4 regions of the Pseudomonas iranensis genome follow, and region 4 is predicted to be linked to each of the others. Evidence: predicted binding sites of a transcription regulator. Region 4 holds the regulator's gene; each other region holds the start of a gene.
What was found. The regulator FliA, encoded in region 4, starts transcription of late flagellar genes. The targets are predictions, from matches to a motif close to CTAAAGTTTNNNNNNNNNNNGCCGNTAA.

Region 1 (5,281 bases), 1.3 Mb from region 4:
GAAGAAGTCGCCCGCGCCACGGCCTACCACAAGGAATAAACCATGCACGCGCCCTGGCAGCCGTTGCTCGACTGGTGGTTCGGACACGCCGAATCAGCCAGCGAAGTAGCGGCCGAAAAGGGCAAGTTGTGGTTCGGCAAGCGAAACAGCCAAGACCTCGAAGCGCAGACGCGTTTCGGGGTCTTTGTCGATCAGGCCCTGGCCGGCGAATTGACCGAGTGGACGCAATGTCCCGAAGGCTGGCTGGCGGTGGTGCTGTTGCTTGATCAACTGCCACGCATGATCTATCGCGACACCCCCAAAGCATTTTCCGGTGATCTGCTCGCACAGAAGCTCGTCGCCCAAGGCATTGCAGCGGATTTCGATCGGCAGTTGAAACCGATTCAGCGGGTATTCATTTATCTGGTATTCGAACACTGCGAAAACCTCGCGGTGCAAAACGAAGCCGTTTCCAGATTTATTGAATTGGTGGCTGAACAGCCAGAGACGGAGCGGGCGGTGTTTGCCGATAACCTGGACTATGCCGAGCGGCATCAGAAAGTGATTGCCCGATTTGGCCGGTTTCCGCATCGCAATGCGGTGTTGGGGCGGGAGTCTACGGCTGAAGAGTTGGTATTTCTTTCCAAACCTGGATCACGGTTCTAGTTTGCTGGGCTGGATCCAGTTCATCTAGCTCAAGAAATACGTCTTCAGCGTTTGTATAGTTTCCTCGATCGATTTCCTCGCTACCCAGCGCAAGGATTGCCAATAATGTGATTTGATCTGGATGAACCCCGTTGTGTTTCTTGTTCATCTGGCAAATTCCCGATGTTTATATTGAAGACATTCTGCGTGATGCAGGCCGCTTTCGCGAGCAGGCTCGCTCCCACAGGATCTGGTGGTGCACTCAAATTGTGTAACCACCGGAGATCCCTTTGGGAGCGAGCCTGCTCGCGAAGAGGCCTGAGGGCTGCAGCTTAGATCCTGAAGCTGCCGACCAGATGCTTCAACCGCGCCGCCTGCTGTTCAAGATCCGAACAGGCGCGCAACGTCGCCTGCAAGTTCTCCACGCCTTCGTGATTCAGCGTGTTGATCTCGTTGATATCAACGTTGATCGACTCGACCACGGCGGTCTGTTCTTCGGTCGCGGTGGCCACCGACTGGTTCATGCCGTCGATTTCGCCGATGCGCTGGGTCACGCTGCCCAGACGCTCGCCGGCCTGGTTGGCGATGCCGACGCTGCTTTCGCTCTCGCGCTGGCTCTCGGTCATGATGGTCACCGCCTGACGTGCGCCGACCTGCAACTCTTCGATCATCTTCTGCACTTGCTGCGCCGAATCCTGGGTGCGGTGCGCGAGGTTGCGCACCTCGTCGGCGACCACGGCGAAACCGCGTCCGGCTTCACCGGCGCGCGCGGCTTCGATGGCGGCGTTGAGTGCGAGCAGGTTGGTCTGCTGGGAAATGCTGGTGATCACTTCGAGAATCTGGCCGATGTTCACCGTGTTGCTGTTAAGCGTTTCGATATTGCCGCAGGAATCGCTGATCTTTGCCGACAGCTGTTGCATGGCGTTGATGGTTTTATCCACCACCTGCTGGCCGTCGACCGCGAGGCTGCGCGCATCGCTGGAATGCTGCGAGGCGAGGGCGGCGTTCTGGGCGATTTCCTGAGCGGCGGCGCCGAGCTGATTGATCGCGGCGGCGACGCTGTTGGTGCGGCTGGCCTGCTGGTCGGAGTTGTACATCGACGAGTTCGAGGCAGCGACCACACGCAGGGCGACTTCGTTGACCTGGCCGGTGGCCGAGGATACTTCGCGGATCGACGTATGAATGCGTTCGACGAAGCGGTTGAACGAAGTGCCCAGCGCGCCGAATTCATCGTTGCCGTGAATCACCAGACGCTTGGTCAGGTCGCCTTCGCCTTCAGCGATGTCATGCATCGCGCGGCCCATGGTCAGCAGTGGCTGCATCAGCACGCGAATCAGCATGCCAAGCAGGCCGATGATGATCAGCACGGCGATGACCATGGCGATCAGCGCCGAGGTGCGGAATTCGCTGAGCATCGAGAACGCGGTGTCTTTATCGAGCACCAGCGCCACGTACCAGTCAGCCGAAGGCACGCCGTTGACGCGAGTGAAGGAAATCAACTGGGTTTTGCCGTCGAACTCGACTTCTTTCAAGCCCGGGCTGACTTGAGGCGCGCCGTTCGGATAGGCCTCGGCGAGGGTCTTGAGCACCAGTTTGCTGTTCGGGTGAATCAGGATCTTGCCTTCGGCGCTGACGATGAATGCGTGACCGTGGCCGCCGAAGTTCAGCGAGTTGATGATCGCGCTGACGCTGGTCAGGTCAATGTCGGCCCCGGCCACGCCGAGCATCTGGCCCTGACGCTGCACCGGCGTGGCGACGGTGATCACCAGTTTGCCCGACGAAGCGGCAATGTACGGTTCGGTGACGATGGTCTGCTGCGCGCTGTTGGCGGCTTTGTACCAGCCGCGCGCCCGTGGATCGTAGTCCGGCGCGCGGTTGCCGGCCGGCACCGAGAACATCACGCCGTCGGCACCGCCAAAATAGCTGAGCTGGAAATTGCCGGTGTAGGCGGGCAGGTCAATGATGCGCTTGAGGCTGGCGGGCGCGTTGCCGTCGACAGCGACTTGCTGCGACAGCGATTGCAGCAGTTGAATGCGACTTTCCAGCCACGTCTGAATGTTGCTGGTGGTCAGGCTGCCCAGCTCCTGCATGGTCGCTTCGGTGCTGCTGCTCAAGGCCTGACGCTGGCGATAGTCGTTGAAGAAGATGAAACAGGCGAACGCAACGGCCACCACGAGGGCAGCAGCCAGCAGAATCTTGTGGCTGAATTTCATGTTTCTGGTCATCGAATGAACTACCGCGAAGGTGCTGGTCAGGAAAGGGCGGCAATTTGCCACAATCGGCAGCGTTGCGCTGCTCTTATTTCGACCGCGCCGCGCCAAAGATTAGGCGTTTGCAGGGAAAGTCGACGAAATGCTCGACGGCTTCACAAAGTTTTTGATTTACCGACAAAAGCCGGACGGGCGGGCTGATAAATAGGCGTTCGGTCACGGAACCAGATGACACTTTTCTCTTCTAAGCTTCTGGTTGGCACCATGCCATCCCCCCTCGTTCCAGGAGTTTCACCATGTCGCTGCGATCTATCGCCCTGCTGTCGTTTTGCGTGCTGTTGGCCGCATGCAGCAAGGTCAATCAGGAAAACTACTCCAAGCTCTCGGCCGGCATGGCCAAGTCCGAAGTGGAAACCCTCCTCGGCAAGCCCACCGATTGCTCGGGCGCGCTCGGTATGTCCAGCTGCACCTGGGGCGACAAGAACAGCTTTATCAGCGTGCAATACGCCGGTGACAAAGTGCTGATGTTTTCCGGCCAAGGCCTGAAGTAAACCGGGGCTTCGCGCCCACGGAGAAAAAAATGAAGCGGTTATTGCTGATCCTTTTTGCTGGCCTGGTACTGGCTGGCTGCGCCACTTCCGGCGTCGACCCGTTGGCGCCCAAGACCGTCAACAGCGTCAATCTCAAGCGTTATCAGGGCACCTGGTATGAACTGGCACGCTTGCCGATGTACTTCCAGCGTCACTGCGCGCAATCCGAAGCCCATTACACCCTCAAGCCTGACGGTAATGTCGGCGTGCTCAATCGTTGCCTGACCCCGGAGTGGCAATGGGAAGAAGCCAAGGGCACGGCTTATCCGCAAGTGCCGGGCAAGACCGACAAGCTCTGGGTCGAATTCGATAACTGGTTCTCGCGCCTGGTGCCGGGTGTGGCGAAGGGCGAGTACTGGGTGTTGTACGTCAGCGACGATTACAAGACCGCCATCGTCGGCGATCCGAGTCGCAAGTACCTGTGGCTGCTGTCACGCACACCGACCGTCAACGGTGTAGTGCGTGAAGAATTGCTGAGCAAGGCGCGTCAGCAGGGTTACGACACCACACGCCTGATCTGGCGGGCGTCGGATCGGCAGATGGCCAAGACGTCCAATTAAGCCTCGATACAAACCAACTGTGGGAGCGAGCCTGCTCGCGAAGAGGGTGTATCAGTCGACATGAATATTGACTGATACACCGCGTTCGCGAGCAGGCTCGCTCCCACAGTTTGGTTTTGGGTCAGCCCAGGAGATCGCGCAGGACCTGGGTGAAGGCTCGGGCGCTTTGCTCTTCGTCGGCATGCCGTCCATCGCGCACCACCCACTGACCATTGACCAGCACATCGCGCACCTGGCGATCGCCGCCGGCGAACAACCAGCGATTGAGAATCCCGTCCCCCGCAGCCGTCGCCAGATACGGATCGTTGCCATCCAGGACAATCCAGTCCGCGCGCTTGCCCACTTCCAACGCGCCAATCGGCTGCCCCAGTGCCTGTGCACCGCCGTCCAGCGCCGCGTCATACAGGGTGCGACCGACCATCGGCTGCTGCGCGCCATACAAGCGATTGCGCCGCTGATCGCGCAGGCGCTGGCCATATTCAAGCCAGCGCAACTCTTCCACCACGCTCAGCGACACATGGCTGTCGGAGCCAATGCCCATGCGCCCGCCCTGTGCGAGGAAATCCACCGCCGGGAAAATCCCGTCACCCAGATTCGCTTCAGTGGTCAGGCACAGCCCGGCGATTGCGCGACTGTTGGCCATCAGCGTGACTTCTTGCGGGTTGGCGTGGGTGGCGTGGACCAGACACCAGCGCTGATCGACTTCAGCGTTCTCGTAGAGCCATTGCAACGGACGACGACCGCTCCAGCTCAGGCAATCGTCGACTTCCTTTTGCTGTTCGGCGATGTGGATGTGCACCGGGCATTGTTTGTCACTGGCCGCCAACACCTCGCTGATTTGCTGCGGCGTCACCGCCCGCAGCGAGTGGAAACACAGGCCCAGCGATTGCGCCTTCTGCTGCGCCAGTAATGGCTGCAACCGCGCTTGCAGATTCAGATAGTTTTCAGTGCTGTTGATAAAGCGACGCTGGCCATCGTTAGGCGTCTGCCCGCCGAATCCGGAATGACTGTAGAGCACTGGCAGCAGGGTCAGACCGATACCGCTTTCGCTGGCGGCCTGGCTGATGCGCAACGCCAGTTCCGCCGGATCGGCGTACGGTTGGCCGTTGCTGTCGTGGTGCACGTAGTGAAATTCGGCGACCGAGGTGTAACCGGCCTTGAGCATTTCGATGTACAGCTGACGGGCGATGATGCCGAGCTGATCCGGGCTGATTTTTCCGACGAGGCGATACATCAGATCGCGCCAGGTCCAGAAACTGTCGTTGGGGTTGCCGGCCACTTCGGCCAATCCAGCCAT
Region 2 (5,281 bases), 3.0 Mb from region 4:
CCAGATCCAGCTTGGCGACGTAAAGATCGATAACGCGAACGAGGTGATCCTCGGGGATCAACTCTTCCAGCGAGACCGGAAACAGGCTGGTCTGGCTGCGGGACTGTCCCTGGATGTAGGCCATAACGAAAAATGCTCCGTATCTTTCGATACGGAGCATTTTCTTTGAGCGCTGCGCAGATTGCTAGGTTTTCACACAGTCTGCATGTGGCCGGTTTTTTTATACAGAGAAAGCCTCTCGGCATCATTTGTTTCAAATGCCAGGAAAAAATACTGGTTGACTGAACAGTGGTTGGATAGGGTTGTCCACAGCGACATCGGGTTACATGGGCCACTGCCCTGGCCTCAATCGCGCCTGATTTAAAGTAAGGACGGTGCAAGGGATTGCATGACGCAGAAGGGGATTCAAATGCCGAGTAGCTTGGACGTTGCGGATTATTTCCTCTGCCTGGAAGGGCATGAAGGCGAGATCTCCAATCTCAAAATTCAAAAATTGGTTTACTACGCTCAAGGGTTCAGTCTGGCCGTCCATGGCGAGGCTCTCTTCCCTGAAACGCTGGAGGCGTGGATGCACGGGCCGGTGGTTCCGGATCTATATCGAAGATTCAGCCAATTTGGATCAAGTGCCATTCCTCCTCCAAGTGATTTCAACCCCGATGTTTTCAGTGCTAAACAACAAAGTCTGCTCAACGAAGTGTTCGACGTTTATGGCCAATTCTCGGCATGGAAACTACGTCAGTTGACGCATGAAGAAGCTCCTTGGCGTAGAAACTACAAGGAAGGGGAGTTCAGCCGAGAAATTCCTGCCTGCGAAATGCAGGAGTATTTCCGGGAGCATTTGGTGAACTGAAATGGCCAAGTTCAAACGCAGGGAACGCGATGCGGCGGTTACACTAACGGCAAGGACGTCCGCTATCGAAATGGATTCATCGGAAGCGCGACCTCCGGTTTTTTCATTTGAGTATTTGCAGAATGGCTGGTGCATCCAGGATTGTGAGGCTGTCGAACGGTCCAAAATGCTTGAGCGTCTCAGGATCTGGGGAAAGATGCCGTGGAGAGAACTGCGCAGAGAGCATAGGCACCGGTATGGATGTGAAACGATTGAGAGAAACAGCCTTAAAGTAGGGATACCTGACTTTTTAACAGGTGATGTCAGATTGCTGGTGTTTCGGGCTTTCGAACGCGTAGCAATGGTGGGTTACAAGAACCATCGAGTTTTTCACGTCGTGTGGATTGATCGAGAATTTAAGCTCTATAAGCACTAAACCAAAAAACCGGCCCACGTGGCCGGTTTTTTCATGCGCGGGATTGTTCGTCGAGGATCAGTCGTCGAAGTCTTCCCAGCCGCCCATCTGCTTCCAGCGATTGACGATGCCGCAGAACAGCTCAGCGGTCTTTTCGGTGTCGTAACGCGCCGAGTGCGCTTCACGACCGTCGAAATCGATGCCGGCCGCCTGACAGGCTTTCGCCAGCACGGTCTGACCATACGCCAGACCCGCCAGGGTCGCGGTGTCGAAACTGGAGAACGGGTGGAAGGGGTTGCGCTTCATGTCCAGGCGCGCAACTGCTGCGTTGAGGAAGCCCAGGTCGAAACTGCTGTTGTGCCCGACCAGAATTGCCCGCTTGCAGCCGTTGGCTTTCAGCGCCTTGCGGATGCCACGGAAGATGTCGGTCAGCGCGGTTTCTTCGCTGACGGCCATGCGCAGCGGATGATCGAGCTTGATCCCGGTGAACTCCAGCGCTGCCGCTTCAACGTTCGCACCTTCGAATGGCTCGACGCGGAAGAAGTAGGTGTGATCCGGGTAGACGAAACCCTTTTCATCCATGGCGATGGTGGTCGCGGCAATCTCCAGCAAGGCATCGGTGGCTGCGTTGAAGCCACCGGTTTCTACGTCGACGACAACCGGCAGGTAGCCGCGAAAACGCGCTGCCATCGGATGACGGGAACCGCCGCCACCTTGACCGTCCAGTTCATCGTCGAAATTGTCTTCACTCACGCGTGTTCCTCCAGCAGGCGCCAGCGCAGTTTTTCACCGGCGCGCAGCGGGATAACGGTCAGCTCGCCAAATGGCAGACTGGTCGGGGCGGTCCATTCTTCACGGACCAGGGTGATGCGATCGGTATTTGCCGGCAGGCCGTAGAAGCGCGGGCCGTTGAGGCTGGCAAAGGCTTCGAGCCTGTCCAGCGCGTTACGCTGTTCGAACGCTTCGGCATACATCTCGATGGCGGCGTAGGCGGTGTAGCAACCGGCGCAACCGCAGGCGGCTTCCTTGGCGTGCTGGGCGTGGGGCGCCGAGTCGGTGCCGAGGAAGAATTTGGCGCTGCCACTGGTGGCCGCGTCGAGCAAGGCTTCCTGATGGGTGTTGCGCTTGAGAATCGGCAAGCAGTAGAAGTGCGGCCGAATCCCGCCAACCAGCATGTGGTTGCGGTTGTAAAGCAGGTGATGCGCGGTGATGGTCGCGCCGACGTTGGCCGAAGCCTCGTTGACGAATTGCACGGCGTCGCCGGTGGTGATGTGTTCGAACACCACTTTCAGCGTCGGGAAACGCTCGACCACGCGGCGCATGTGCTCGTCGATGAAAATCTTTTCGCGGTCGAATACATCGACGTCGCCACGGGTGACTTCACCGTGGATCAACAGCGGCATGCCGACTTCGGCCATGGCTTCCAGCGCCGGGAAGATCTTGTCGATGCTGGTCACGCCGGAATCGGAGTTGGTGGTCGCGCCGGCCGGGTACAGCTTGGCGGCGTAGACGAAACCGCTGGCCTTGGCCTGACGAATTTCTTCCGGTTGGGTGCGGTCGGTGAGGTACAGCACCATCAACGGCTCGAACTGACTGCCGGCCGGGCGGGCAGCGAGAATGCGCTGACGATAGCCGTCGGCTTCAGCGGCGTTGCGCACCGGCGGTACCAGGTTCGGCATGATGATCGCGCGCCCGAAGGTGCGGGCCACATCGGCAACGGTATTGGTCAACACGGCACCATCGCGAAGATGAATGTGCCAGTCGTCGGGACGCAGCAGGGTCAGGCGGTCGGACATGAGGGGATTCCAGGCGGGTCAAACTGAGGCGAATGCTACCGGAAAAGACTCTTGCAGGCACCCGCTATCAAGTTTTGCCACACGCGTCCGATATCCCGAAGGTATGCCGTAAACATTGTGTGAATCGGTGTTTGTGTTTCACAAGCCAATGGAGCCTCCCGTGCGCCAGTGTTATTTAGCCCTGCTCAGTGTGTTTGCCAGCCTTCCCGCGATGGCGCTGACTTACCAGACCCGTCTGGAGAACATTGAGTGGACGGTCGCCGGCGACCAGTTCGAATGCCGCCTGACGCAGCCGATCACCGATTTCGGCTCGGGCGAGTTCGTGCGCAAGGCCGGTGAACAGGCGATCTTTCGCCTGAATGCCTACAACGCCATGCTTGGCGGCGGTTCGGCGACCTTGCTCGCTGCCGCTGCACCGTGGCAGCCAGGGCGTGGCGACATCAATCTGGGCTCTGTGCGTCTGGGCAGCGGCAATGTGTTGTTCAACAGCTCGCAATCCCAGGCCGGGGGATTGATCAGCGGTCTGCTCGACGGTCGCAGCCCGGTGGTACGTCGTGCGTCTGGCGATGGCCGCGTCTCCGAAGTGCGTTTGTTGCCGGTGAAATTCAGCAAGGCGTTCAACGACTATCAAGGCTGTGTGGCGAAATTGCTGCCGCAGAATTTCGACCAGATCAAGCAGTCGCAGATCGGCTTCCCCGGCGAAGGCGTTGAGCTGGACCCGGCTGCCAAGGCCAAGCTGCAAGTGATGCTCGAATACATGAAGGCCGACCCGACGGTGAACCACATTGACCTCGACGGTCACTCCGACAACAGCGGCAATCGTCTGACCAACCGCGAACTGTCGCGCCGCCGCGCGCTGGCGGTGGTGGATTTCTTCAAGGCCAACGGCATTCAGGAATCGCAGATCACCGTGCGTTTCCACGGCGAGCAGTATCCGATCGTGCCCAACACCAGCAAGGCCAATCGTGCGAAGAACCGTCGGGTCAACGTGAAATTGTCGCGCGCCGCACCGACTACCGCCCCGGCTCCGGCGCCGCAAGCGAGTACGCCGGCCACGGCCGCAGCGACTTCCTGACCCGCCGGTCATCGTCGCGCTCTCGACAGATTCTGTCGCTTTGTCGTCTTAAGCTGTCGCGCCTCTGTAAATTATCGCGTTTGAGCGGTAGACTCCCCCGCTTTCCGTAGAACCCCGTGGAGTGATGGCATGGCGGACGTAAACAAGGTCGTTCTGGCGTATTCCGGCGGCCTGGACACTTCGGTGATCCTCAAGTGGCTGCAGGATACTTATAACTGTGAAGTGGTGACCTTCACCGCTGATCTCGGTCAAGGCGAAGAGGTCGAGCCGGCCCGCGCCAAGGCTCAGGCCATGGGCGTCAAAGAAATCTACATCGACGACCTGCGCGAAGAATTCGTGCGTGATTTCGTGTTCCCGATGTTCCGCGCCAACACCGTTTACGAAGGCGAGTACCTGCTGGGTACTTCCATCGCCCGTCCGCTGATCGCCAAGCGCCTGATCGAAATCGCCAACGAAACCGGCGCTGACGCCATTTCCCACGGCGCCACCGGCAAGGGCAACGACCAGGTGCGCTTCGAACTGGGCGCCTACGCGCTCAAGCCAGGCGTGAAAGTGATCGCCCCTTGGCGCGAGTGGGACCTGCTGTCCCGCGAGAAGCTGATGGACTACGCCGAGAAGCACGCGATCCCGATCGAACGCCATGGCAAGAAAAAATCCCCGTACTCGATGGACGCCAACCTGCTGCACATCTCTTATGAAGGCGGCGTGCTGGAAGACACCTGGACCGAGCACGAAGAAGACATGTGGCGCTGGACCGTCTCCCCGGAGAAGGCTCCCGACACCCCGCAGTACCTGGAACTGACCTACCGCAACGGCGACATCGTCGCGCTGGACGGCGTCGAAATGACCCCGGCCACCGTACTGGCGACGCTGAACAAGATCGGCGGCGAGCACGGCATCGGTCGTCTCGACATCGTCGAAAACCGTTATGTCGGCATGAAGTCCCGTGGCTGCTACGAAACCCCGGGCGGCACCATCATGCTGCGCGCTCACCGCGCCATCGAGTCGATCACTCTGGATCGCGAAGTTGCTCACCTCAAAGACGAGCTGATGCCCAAGTATGCCAGCCTGATCTACACCGGTTACTGGTGGAGCCCTGAGCGTCTGATGCTGCAACAGATGATCGACGCTTCGCAGGTCAACGTGAACGGCGTAGTGCGCCTGAA
Region 3 (5,281 bases), 2.9 Mb from region 4:
CGCCAGTGATCAGGGCGATTTTGCGATTCATGCTGACTTCCTCGATTGCGTTGAGTGGGGATGGAAGAAGTTTATTTATCCGCCCTGAGGTGATAAACACGGCAAAAGCGGAATCACTGATCGGCTCAGCCGAACAATCACCGGGGCTTGTCATGAACAAACTGGAACTGCTGCGCACCTTCGTCCGGGTCAGCGAACTGTCGAGTTTCACTCTCGCCGGGGAAAGCCTCGGCCTGCCGCGCTCCACAGTGTCCGAACAGGTGCAGGCACTCGAAGCCTTGCTCGGCACGCGGCTGTTGCAGCGCACCACGCGCAAGGTGCAGGCCACTCAGGATGGACTGGTGCTGTACGAGCGCAGCAAAGATCTGCTCTCGCACATGGACGAGATCGAAGGGCTGTTCCGTCAGGACGAGGCTTCGCTGACCGGGCGCATCCGCGTCGACATGCCGAACATCCTCGCGCGGCGCTTGATCATGCCGCGCCTGCCGGAATTCATGGATCGCCACCCGAATCTGCAGATGGAAATCAGCAGCACTGATCGCCGGGTCGATCTGCTCGGCGAAGGTTTCGACTGCGTATTGCGCATCGGCGCGCAGCCGGATCAGTCGGTGGTCGCCCGGCATCTTGGCGACTTCCCGATGGTCAATTGCGCCAGTCCGGCTTACCTGCAACGTTACGGCGTGCCGCAGACCATCGAGGATCTGGCGCAGCATCGGCTGGTGCATTACGTCGGCGTACTGGGCTCGCGTTCGGAAGGGTTTGTGTATGAGGAGGGTGGCGAAGTGCGACGGGTGGCGATGGCCGGCAGTGTCACGGTCAACAGCACCGACGCCTATGAAGCGGCGTGCCTGGGCGGCTTCGGCCTGACGCAGGTACCGCGCACCGGCATGCAACCGCATCTGGAAAATGGCGAACTGGTGACCGTACTGCCGCAACACACCGCACCGCCGATGGCGATTTCGCTGTTGTATGCGCGGCAACGGCATTTGCCGCTGCGGGTGCGGGTGTTTATGGATTGGCTCGGCGAGGTCGTACGTTCAACGCTCTGACATTGAGCACATTGCCCCTGTGGGAGGACTGTGTTGTGTGTGGGATTTGCGCTCAGTAATCCCCACGCTTGCGAAACGCCCAGCGCCCGGCAATCACGGTGAACGTGGCCACCAACGCGACCAGCACCCAAAACCCGTGCGGGTCCTGGGACAGCGGCACACCGCCGACATTCATCCCAAAAAAACCGGCAATGATGTTGATCGGCAAGGCCAGGACCGTCACCACCGTCAGGGTGAACAGCGTGCGGTTGCTCTGTTCGTTGAGGTTGGCGGCGATTTCTTCCTGCAACAGTTTGATCCGTTCGCCGAGGGCGGTGAGGTCGTTGATGATCAGCGCAAACTCCTCGGTGGATTTGCGCAACTCCTTGACGTCCTCCTTCTGCAACCACGGCGGCGGACGATTGAGCAGGCGCAGCAACGAACCCGGCTCCAGCGCCAACAGCCGTTGCAGACGCACCAGCACGCGACGGTTGGCACCAAGTTCGGCGCGGTTGGTCGACAGGCGCGAGGAGAGCAGTTCGTCTTCGACCTGATCGACACTCAAGCTTGTCTTGCGCACGATCTGCGTCAGCACTTCGCCCTGATCGCGCAGCAAATGCACGAGCAGTTCCGAGGGCGAGCGAAAGCACTCGCCGGCCTTCACAGACGAACGCAATTTATCTACCGAATGCAGCGGTTGCAGGCGCGCGCTGACGATCAGTTTGCTGCGCACGCAGACCCACAGCGTCGACACGTCGGAGGAGACCATGCTGCTGAGGTTGAACACCACATCGTTGACCACCGCCAGCAGCGCCGAATCGACATGCTCGATGCGCGTCGATCGCGAACCTTCGTGCAGCGCTTCGAAAAACTCCTCGGGTAATTGCAGATGACTTTTCATCCAGCGCTCGCACGCGGCGTGGGCCAGGTTCAGGTGCAGCCAGAGAAATTCTTCGCTGTCGCCGTCGTCCTGCAAGCAGCGCAAAGCCGTCGCCGAATCGATCTCGCGCCCGCGCTCACCGGGTAGAAAGCGAAAGCCGTAGAGCAAGCCAAACAGGTCCGGGGCACGATGGCTGATATCGAGGCTGTGGTTCATGGCGGCTCACTGCGAGGAGGGTGTCTGGTGGGGGATTTTCAGGTTCACCTGAGCGGCATCATCGCAAGCCAACATGACCGTTTTGTGACAGTAAAGTGACTGCAAATCAACGCGTTACCGACTGTCGGAAGATTCTCAAGAAGCCCTCTGGCGCGCCGATCTCAGGTGAGTTAGGTTGCGCGCCATTGGCTTTCGGTCATGGTGTGTCGACAGGGAAGTCCGGCCATTTTTCACGTCCGCTCGGGCGTGCCTCATCCCTGCTTCGAGTACCTTGCAATGCTGCAAAAATCCCTGAGAACGCAAATTCTCGCCCTGCTGAGCGGCAGTCTGCTGGCGATATTGTTGATCGCGCTGGCCTGCTTTCATTTCCTCTCCAACGGCGTGCAAAGCTATAGCCAGTTGATCGCCGGCCCGTTGCACACTTCGCAACTGATCGATGAAGCCAACCTGCAATTCAAAGTGCAGGTGCAGGAATGGAAAAACGTTCTGCTGCGCGGCAAGCAACCGGCGGATCTGGCGAAATACTGGAGCCAGTTCGAAGAGCGCCAGCGCGACGTGCAGAACATTCTCGGTGAACTGGCCGGCCAGAAAGGCATCGAGGCCAATCTCAAATCCCGCATCGAACGCTTGCGCGAAGAGCATCGCCAGTTGGGCGTGGCCTACCAGAAAGGCCGCGATGCCTACGTCGCTGCCGGTGGTGATCCGAGTGCCGGCGACGCGGCGGTCAAAGGCGTCGATCGCGCTACCAGCGAGCAGATGAGCGCACTGGTCGCCGAGCTGCGCGAGCAGGGCACCGCGCAATCGGCGTTGATCAGCGCCAGCGCTGAGCGCACCGTGTGGCTGGGGCTGTTGGTGATGCTCGCGTCAGGCTTGTTGATCGGTCTGCTGAGCCTGTGGCTGGTCAGCCGCAACCTGATCGAGCCGATCCGCAACCTCATCGATTACGTCACCCGCTTGAGCCGTGGCCAGTTGGCCGAACGCGTAGTCAGCGAGCGTCGCGATGAACTGGGCAACCTCGCCGCCGCAGCGAACACTCTGCGCGATTTTCTGGCGGACACCTTCACTCGCTTGCAACGCAGCGCCGGTGATCTGGACAGCGCCAGCGGCGAGTTGAACGCCATTGCCACGACCATGGCCGGCGGCACCAGCGAGCAATTCAACCGCACTGATCAAGTGGCCACGGCGATGAATGAAATGTCCGCCACGGCCCAGGAAGTCGCCCGTCACGCCGCCGATGCCGCGCGTGCTGCCGACGATGCCGATCAGTCGGCGCAGCAGGGTGAAAAGGTCATGCAAACCACCATTCACTCGATCACGCAGATGCGCGGCGAAATCGCCAACACCGCCACGGTGATTCGTCGCCTGGAAACCGACAGCGGTCGTATCGGCAAGGTGCTGGAAGTGATTCGTGGCATCGCCGAACAGACCAACCTGCTGGCGCTCAATGCAGCCATCGAAGCGGCGCGGGCGGGCGAGGCCGGGCGTGGTTTTGCCGTCGTCGCCGATGAAGTGCGCAACCTCGCCCAGCGCACGGCGGAGTCGATCATCGAGATCAACCAGATCATTCAGAACGTGCAGACCGGCGCTGTCGATGCCGCGCAGGCTATCGAGAGCGGCCAGGCACGCAGTGATGAAAGCGTCGAACAGGTGACCCAGGCCGGCGCGATGCTGGAGCGCATCACGTTGGCGGTGGAAGCGATTCGCGACATGAACCGGCAGATCGCCACGGCCGCTGAGGAGCAGACTTCAGTGGCCGAGGATATCTCGCGCAACCTGACTGAAATCACCGCGATTGCCAGCACCAACCTGGACAACGTGCAGCGCACCGAGAGTGCCAGTCAGAACCTGCATGGATTGTCGGGACAGTTGAATGAGGTGACGGCGCGGTTGAGTGCTTGATTGGTTTGGGTCGTGGTATGTCAGTGTTTTCGGTGTGATGGCTTGGCCCTCACCCTAGCCCTCTCCCACGGGAGAGGGGACTGACCGTGTTGATTGTTAGAGATACGTCGACCGGAAATGTCGAGGTGAACTCTGGTCTTGAAAAGCCCCCGATCTGCTCCCTTTCCCCCTCGCCCCCCTTGGGGGAGAGGGCTGGGGTGAGGGGGAATCGATTTCCCAGTCACCCCAAACCTCACGCCAAACGGCAGCCACAAAAAAGCCGCACGATCGTTAAATCGTGCGGCTCTTTAACAGCGGTCTATCAAGTGTCTTGCTTGTCGCTCAGCACTTTACCGGTGGTGGCATCAAAGTCCACGTCGAACTCTTTGCCGTCAGCAGTTTTAAGTTCAACTTCATACTCGTAACCATTGAAGTGGTTATCCAGATCGGTGTCGGTAATCGTTGCGCCCGGGTGCAGTTTCAGTGCTTCGGCGTTCATCGATTCCAGCGACTTGATCTTGCCGTCCTTGACCAGTTGCGGGATCTGGTCGATGCGAACATCAGCCTGAGCCAGGCCAGCGGTGAGGGTCAGGGCAGCGGCGGTAAACAGGGCAGTCAAAGTTTTCATCGGTTCATTCCTTGGCAGTGCGTTGAAGTGGTTGATCTGTGTAAGTGGGTTCAGATTAACCAGCGCAACTTAATTCACCCTTAAATCTCTGCTCCGCGATAAAACTGCTCTTTGCGGGAGCGAGCCTGCTCGCGAAGCAGGCGACTCGATAACAACTTAGAAACCGTTCTTCTTCAGAACCTCATCAACACTGCCAACAGCAGGACGCTTATAAAACTTCAACAGTTCACTGGCGCGGTTGGTAAAGATACCGTCGACACCCGCCGCCATGACTTTCTCGTAGTCCACCGCCTCGTCGACCGTATAAACATGCACCAGCATGCCCTGATCGTGGGTGTACTGATTCATCCACGGTTGCACCAGGTCGGAGTAGCTCTGATCTCCACCCTGAGTCAGCTTCGCCGAAGGGCCGGTGCCGATCGCGCCCTGGGCCTTGGCGTAGTCGACCCATTGCTTGAATTCCGCTTCTGACTTGGGTTCCTGCTTGCCGTAGAACACGTTTTTGTCTTTCTCGCCGGACGCGGCAAACGTCACGGCGGATTTCGGCTCGATGCTGCCTTCGCCGACCCACAACAGCAGGATCTTCGGCACTTGCGGCATTTCCTTTTCCAGCAATTGCAGGCTGTTCTTATCGAAGGTCTGCAGGATCAC
Region 4 (5,281 bases):
CGTCGTCGGTGATGTCCGAACTGTCGCCTGCAGCAGGCGCGGCCGGAGCCGCTGCTGCTGGCGCCGGAGCGACCGCATCGACAGCGAACTGGCCTTTGCCGTGCAGCTGATCGAGCAGCGATTCAAACTCCGCGTCGGTGATTTCATCGCTGGCGGCCGTGTCGGCAACCTGCGCCGGAGCAACAGCAGCAGCCGGGGCCTCGGCCTGAGCCTTGACGGCATTCAGCGAGTCCAGCAGTTGTTCGAATTCGTTATCGGTAATGTCGTCCGATGCGCTTTCGGCCACCGGCTCTTCCACCACTTCTACCGGTGCGGCCACGGCTTCATCCGCCGATTGCGGCTCGGCCAGACGCGCCAGCGCGGCCAGCAGTTCCGGCGTCGCAGCGGTGATCGGTGCACGTTCACGGACTTCGCTGAACATGCTGTTCACCGCGTCCAGTGCTTCGAGCACCACGTCCATCAGTTCTGCATCAACGCGACGCTCACCCTTGCGCAGGATGTCGAACACGTTTTCGGCGATGTGACAGCACTCCACCAGCTCATTGAGCTGAAGGAAGCCGGCGCCCCCTTTTACAGTGTGGAAACCGCGAAAAATTGCATTGAGCAGATCTGCATCATCCGGGCGGCTTTCCAGCTCGACCAGTTGTTCGGACAGTTGCTCAAGAATCTCGCCGGCCTCAACCAGGAAATCCTGAAGGATCTCTTCATCGGCGCCGAAGCTCATTAATGGGGTGCTCCTACAGGTCTAAAAACCCAAAAAACCCGAATTCCGAAACTCTAGAATCCAAGGCTGGATAACAAATCGTCCACATCGTCCTGACCGGACACAACGTCTTCTCGTTTATCGGCATGAATCTGCGGACCTTCACCCTGCGAGAGATGTTTTTGTGGATCTTTTTCAGCAAGCATTGCGGCGCGGTCATGTTCGATGCCCGCAAAGCGGTCGACCTGACTGGCCATGAGCACGAGTTTGAGCAGATTGCTTTCGACTTCGGTGACCAGTTGGGTCACACGCTTGATCACTTGACCTGTGAGGTCCTGGTAATCCTGAGCCAGCAGGATGTCGTTGAGGTTGCTCGACACCGCACGGTTGTCCGTGCTGCTGCGTGACAGAAAACCGTCGACCCGGCGCGCCAGTTCACGGAACTCTTCAGCCCCGACCTCGCGACGCATGAAGCGACCCCAATCAGCACTCAACGTCTGCGCTTCATCAGCGAGACTGTTGACCACCGGCGTGGCGCTTTCCACCAGATCCATGGTGCGGTTGGCCGCGGCTTCCGTCAGCTTGACCACATAGCCCAGGCGCTCGGTGGCGTCGGTGATTTGCGACACTTCCTCGGCCTGCGGCATGTGCGGATCAATCTGGAAATTGACGATCGCACTGTGCAGTTCACGTGTGAGCTTGCCCACTTCCTGATACAGGCCGCGGTCACGGGTCTGATTGAGCTCATGGATCAGTTGCACCGCGTCGCCGAACTTGCCTTTTTCAAGGCTCTCGACCAGTTCGACCGCGTGTTTTTTCAGGGTCGATTCGAAATCGCCCTGTGATGATTCGTTATGCTCCATAGCTCCCCCGCGCATTCATCAGCCGATGCGTTCGAAAATCTTCTCGATTTTGTCTTTCAACGCTTGAGCCGTGAAAGGTTTGACCACGTAACCGTTCACACCGGCCTGAGCGGCCTCGATGATCTGCTCGCGCTTGGCTTCAGCAGTCACCATCAACACCGGGAGGTGCTTGAGTTTTTCATCGGCGCGCACGTGACGCAGCAGGTCGATACCGGTCATGCCCGGCATGTTCCAGTCCGTTACCAGAAAGTCGATGCTGCCGCTGTTGAGCACCGGAATGGCGGTTACGCCATCGTCGGCCTCGACGGTGTTGGTGAACCCAAGATCGCGCAGCAGGTTCTTGATGATCCGCCGCATCGTTGAGAAGTCATCAACGATGAGGATTTTCATGTCTTTGTTCAATTCGACCTCCAAGCAGTCTTAAACGCGCCCAGCACCTGGACGCGCCACTTCAATCAATCGGCATAGCACTCGAAGTTTGTCTGGAGCACAACGGATCGAGACCGGCGCCGTTCATCACCGCACCAGCCTCGTTTCGCAGTGTCCCCACACTGCCTTCAGCGCGCTCGCCACTCCCCCAAACGCCCCCGCAGACGGGCCGCGCACTGGCTGTGTAACTGGCTGACCCGCGATTCACTGACGCCAAGGACTTCACCGATTTCCTTGAGGTTCAGCTCTTCGTCGTAGTACAGCGCCAACACCAGTCGCTCACGCTCCGGCAAATTGGCAATCGCGTCCGCCAGCGCCGCCTGGAAGCGTTCATCTTCCAGATCGCGTGACGGCTCCATATGAGCACTCGCGCCATCCTCGTGCAGCCCTTCGTGTTCGCCGTCCTGCAACAGGTCGTCGAAACTGAACAGGCGACTGCCCAAGGTGTCATTCAGAATCCCGTAGTAATCGTCGAGACTCAATTGGAGTTCGGCCGCAACCTCGTGATCTTTAGCGTCACGGCCGGTTTTAGCTTCAATCGAGCGAATCGCGTCGCTGACCATCCTGGTATTACGGTGAACCGAGCGTGGCGCCCAATCCCCTTTGCGCACTTCATCGAGCATCGCGCCGCGGATTCGAATGCCCGCGTACGTTTCGAAACTGGCGCCTTTGCTGGCGTCGTATTTGGTCGAGACTTCCAGCAAACCGATCATCCCGGCCTGGATCAGGTCTTCGACCTGCACGCTGGCCGGCAGGCGCGCCAGCAAGTGATAGGCAATGCGCTTGACCAGTGGCGCGTAGCGCTCGATCAATTCGTATTGCGCGTCACGCGCCGACTTTTTGTAAAGATTCATGCCACTGGCGGTCATATCACAGGCCCTGCGGTTTGCTGCACGAGACGCTCGACGAAAAATTCCAGATGCCCGCGCGGGTTGGCCGGCAGCGGCCAGGTGTCGACCTTCTGGGCGATGGCCTTGAAGGCCAGCGCGCACTTGGAACGGGGAAAGGCTTCGTAGACGGCGCGCTGCTTCTGCACCGCTTTGCGCACGCTTTCGTCGTACGGCACGGCGCCGACGTATTGTAGGGCGACGTCAAGGAAGCGATCCGTGACCTTGGTCAACTTGGCGAACAGGTTGCGCCCTTCCTGCGGGCTCTGCGCCATGTTGGCCAGCACGCGGAAGCGGTTCATGCCGTAGTCGCGGTTGAGCAACTTGATCAGCGCGTAAGCGTCGGTGATCGAAGTCGGCTCGTCGCAGACCACCAGCAACACTTCCTGGGCGGCACGAACGAAACTGACTACCGAGTCACCAATACCCGCAGCGGTGTCGATCACCAGCACGTCGAGATTGTCGCCGATGTCGCTGAACGCCTGGATCAGGCCGGCGTGCTGCGCCGGGCTCAGGTGCACCATGCTCTGCGTGCCGGAGGCCGCCGGCACGATGCGAATCCCGCCCGGGCCCTGCAACAGCACGTCGCGCAGTTCGCAACGGCCTTCGATGACGTCGGCCAGTGTGCGCTTGGGTGTCAGCCCCAGCAGAACGTCGACGTTCGCCAGGCCCAGGTCGGCGTCCAGCAGCATGACCCGACGGCCAAGCTCTGCCAGCGCCAGCGACAAGTTCACTGACACGTTAGTCTTGCCGACGCCACCTTTGCCGCCGGTCACCGCGATCACCTGTACGGGATGCATGCTGCCCATGTTATTTCTTTACCTTGTCTTGCATAGACGGAGGCCACATTACTGGCTGCGCGTTCCTGATCGGAACAATGCGTGGCAGACCATCGATGTAGGTACAAAAACTGTTCATGATTACCTCAGCCAACCTGCTTGGTCGGGCTGTGATAGATATCAGCGAACATGTCAGCCATGGCTTCTTCGCTGGGTTCTTCCTGCATTTGCACGCTGACGGCGCGGCTGACCAGTTGATGACGGCGCGGCAGATGCAGATCATCCGGAATCCGTGGGCCATCGGTCAGATACGCGACCGGCAATTCATGACTGATCGCCAGGCTCAACACTTCGCCGAGACTGGCCGTTTCATCCAGTTTAGTCAGGATGCAGCCGGCCAGCCCGCAACGCTTGTAACTGTGATAAGCGGCGGTTAGAACCTGTTTCTGGCTGGTGGTTGCCAGGACCAGATAATTTTTTGAGCGAATGCCACGCCCGGCCAGGCTCTCAAGCTGCATGCGCAACGCCGGATCACTGGCTTGCAGGCCGGCAGTATCGATCAAAACCACGCGCTTGCGTAGCAGTGGATCCAATGCCTGCACCAGCGACTGACCCGGATCGACGTGCGTTACCGGCACGTTAAGAATGCGCCCGAGGGTTTTCAATTGTTCCTGCGCGCCGATGCGGAAGCTGTCCATGCTCACCAGTGCGACGTTCTGCGCGCCGTACTTGAGCACGTAACGCGCGGCGAGCTTGGCCAGCGTGGTGGTCTTGCCCATGCCGGCGGGGCCGACCATGGCAATCACACCGCCCTCTTCCAGCGGCTCGACTTCCGGTACGGCAATCATCCGCGCCAGGTGCGCGAGCAGCATGCGCCAGGCCTGACGGGGTTCTTCGATATCGGTGATCATCGCCAGCAGATCGCGCGACAGCGGGCCGGACAGGCCGATGCGCTGCAGACGGCGATACAGATTGGCCTGGGCCGGACGGCTGCCTTGCAACTGATTCCAGGCCAGGGTGCCGAGCTGCACTTCCATCAGCTCGCGCAGGCTGTTCAATTCAAAACGCATCGAATCCAGCGCACGCGGATCGACACCCGCCGAGGCCTGCGCAGGCGCTGCGGCCGGGCGCGTCGGTGCGGCGTAGGTCGGCTCGCTCAGCGGTTCGGCAGCAGTCAGCGGCAGGCCTGCGGTCAACGGCAGCCCGGCGAACAACTGCTGATTGGTGTTGCCGTCGGCTTCGCCACGCAGGCTCAGCTCGGCCTGGGCGGTGACGATGCGCGACTGGGTCTTGCGCAGCTCGTCTTCGAGTTCCATGTTCGGAACCCGTGGCGCCAGCGCCGACAGTTTGTAATCCAGAGCCGCCGTCAACTCGACGCCGCCGGCAATGCGGCGGTTGCCGATGATGGCGGCATCAGCGCCCAGCTCATCGCGAACCAGCTTCATGGCCTGACGCATATCGGCGGCGAAAAAACGCTTAACTTGCATAAACCACTACCTCAGCCGTTGGGCCCTACTGTCGCAACGATGGTCACTTGCTTGTTGTCCGGTACTTCCTGGTAGGCCAGCACATGCAGGCCTGGCACTGCGAGGCGGCCGAAGCGCGAGAGCATCGCGCGAA

Region 1: a site for FliA is predicted at 2,925-2,952, ahead of HU724_RS02660 (methyl-accepting chemotaxis protein). Genes of this name have one in related genera too.
Region 2: a site for FliA is predicted at 3,107-3,134, ahead of HU724_RS22525 (flagellar protein MotY). Genes of this name have one in related genera too.
Region 3: a site for FliA is predicted at 2,259-2,286, ahead of HU724_RS21580 (methyl-accepting chemotaxis protein). Genes of this name have one in related genera too.

What each region holds. Positions count from the first base shown of each region.
Region 1 is NZ_CP077092.1:594,344-599,624, forward strand. Features, by position in the region: gene HU724_RS02650 (class 1 fructose-bisphosphatase) at 1-39, shown strand, start outside; gene HU724_RS02655 (DUF924 family protein) at 43-645, shown strand; gene HU724_RS02660 (methyl-accepting chemotaxis protein) at 957-2,849, opposite strand; gene HU724_RS02665 (hypothetical protein) at 3,131-3,385, shown strand; gene HU724_RS02670 (lipocalin family protein) at 3,415-3,984, shown strand; gene HU724_RS02675 (formimidoylglutamate deiminase) at 4,106-5,281, opposite strand, start outside.
Region 2 is NZ_CP077092.1:5,018,115-5,023,395, reverse strand. Features, by position in the region: gene HU724_RS22550 (IS1182 family transposase) at 1-124, opposite strand, end outside; gene HU724_RS22545 (Panacea domain-containing protein) at 410-850, shown strand; gene HU724_RS22540 (hypothetical protein) at 852-1,265, shown strand; gene rnt (ribonuclease T) at 1,323-1,997, opposite strand; gene pyrC (dihydroorotase) at 1,994-3,040, opposite strand; gene HU724_RS22525 (flagellar protein MotY) at 3,201-4,115, shown strand; gene HU724_RS22520 (argininosuccinate synthase) at 4,245-5,281, shown strand, end outside.
Region 3 is NZ_CP077092.1:4,801,106-4,806,386, reverse strand. Features, by position in the region: gene HU724_RS21595 (SDR family NAD(P)-dependent oxidoreductase) at 1-31, opposite strand, end outside; gene HU724_RS21590 (LysR family transcriptional regulator) at 153-1,049, shown strand; gene HU724_RS21585 (transporter) at 1,102-2,124, opposite strand; gene HU724_RS21580 (methyl-accepting chemotaxis protein) at 2,401-4,023, shown strand; gene HU724_RS21575 (PepSY domain-containing protein) at 4,325-4,630, opposite strand; gene HU724_RS21570 (glycerophosphodiester phosphodiesterase) at 4,787-5,281, opposite strand, start outside.
Region 4 is NZ_CP077092.1:1,911,660-1,916,940, reverse strand. Features, by position in the region: gene HU724_RS08500 (chemotaxis protein CheA) at 1-724, opposite strand, end outside; gene HU724_RS08495 (protein phosphatase CheZ) at 778-1,566, opposite strand; gene HU724_RS08490 (chemotaxis response regulator CheY) at 1,585-1,956, opposite strand; gene fliA (RNA polymerase sigma factor FliA) at 2,124-2,864, opposite strand; gene fleN (flagellar synthesis regulator FleN) at 2,861-3,691, opposite strand; gene flhF (flagellar biosynthesis GTPase FlhF) at 3,808-5,148, opposite strand; gene flhA (flagellar biosynthesis protein FlhA) at 5,160-5,281, opposite strand, start outside.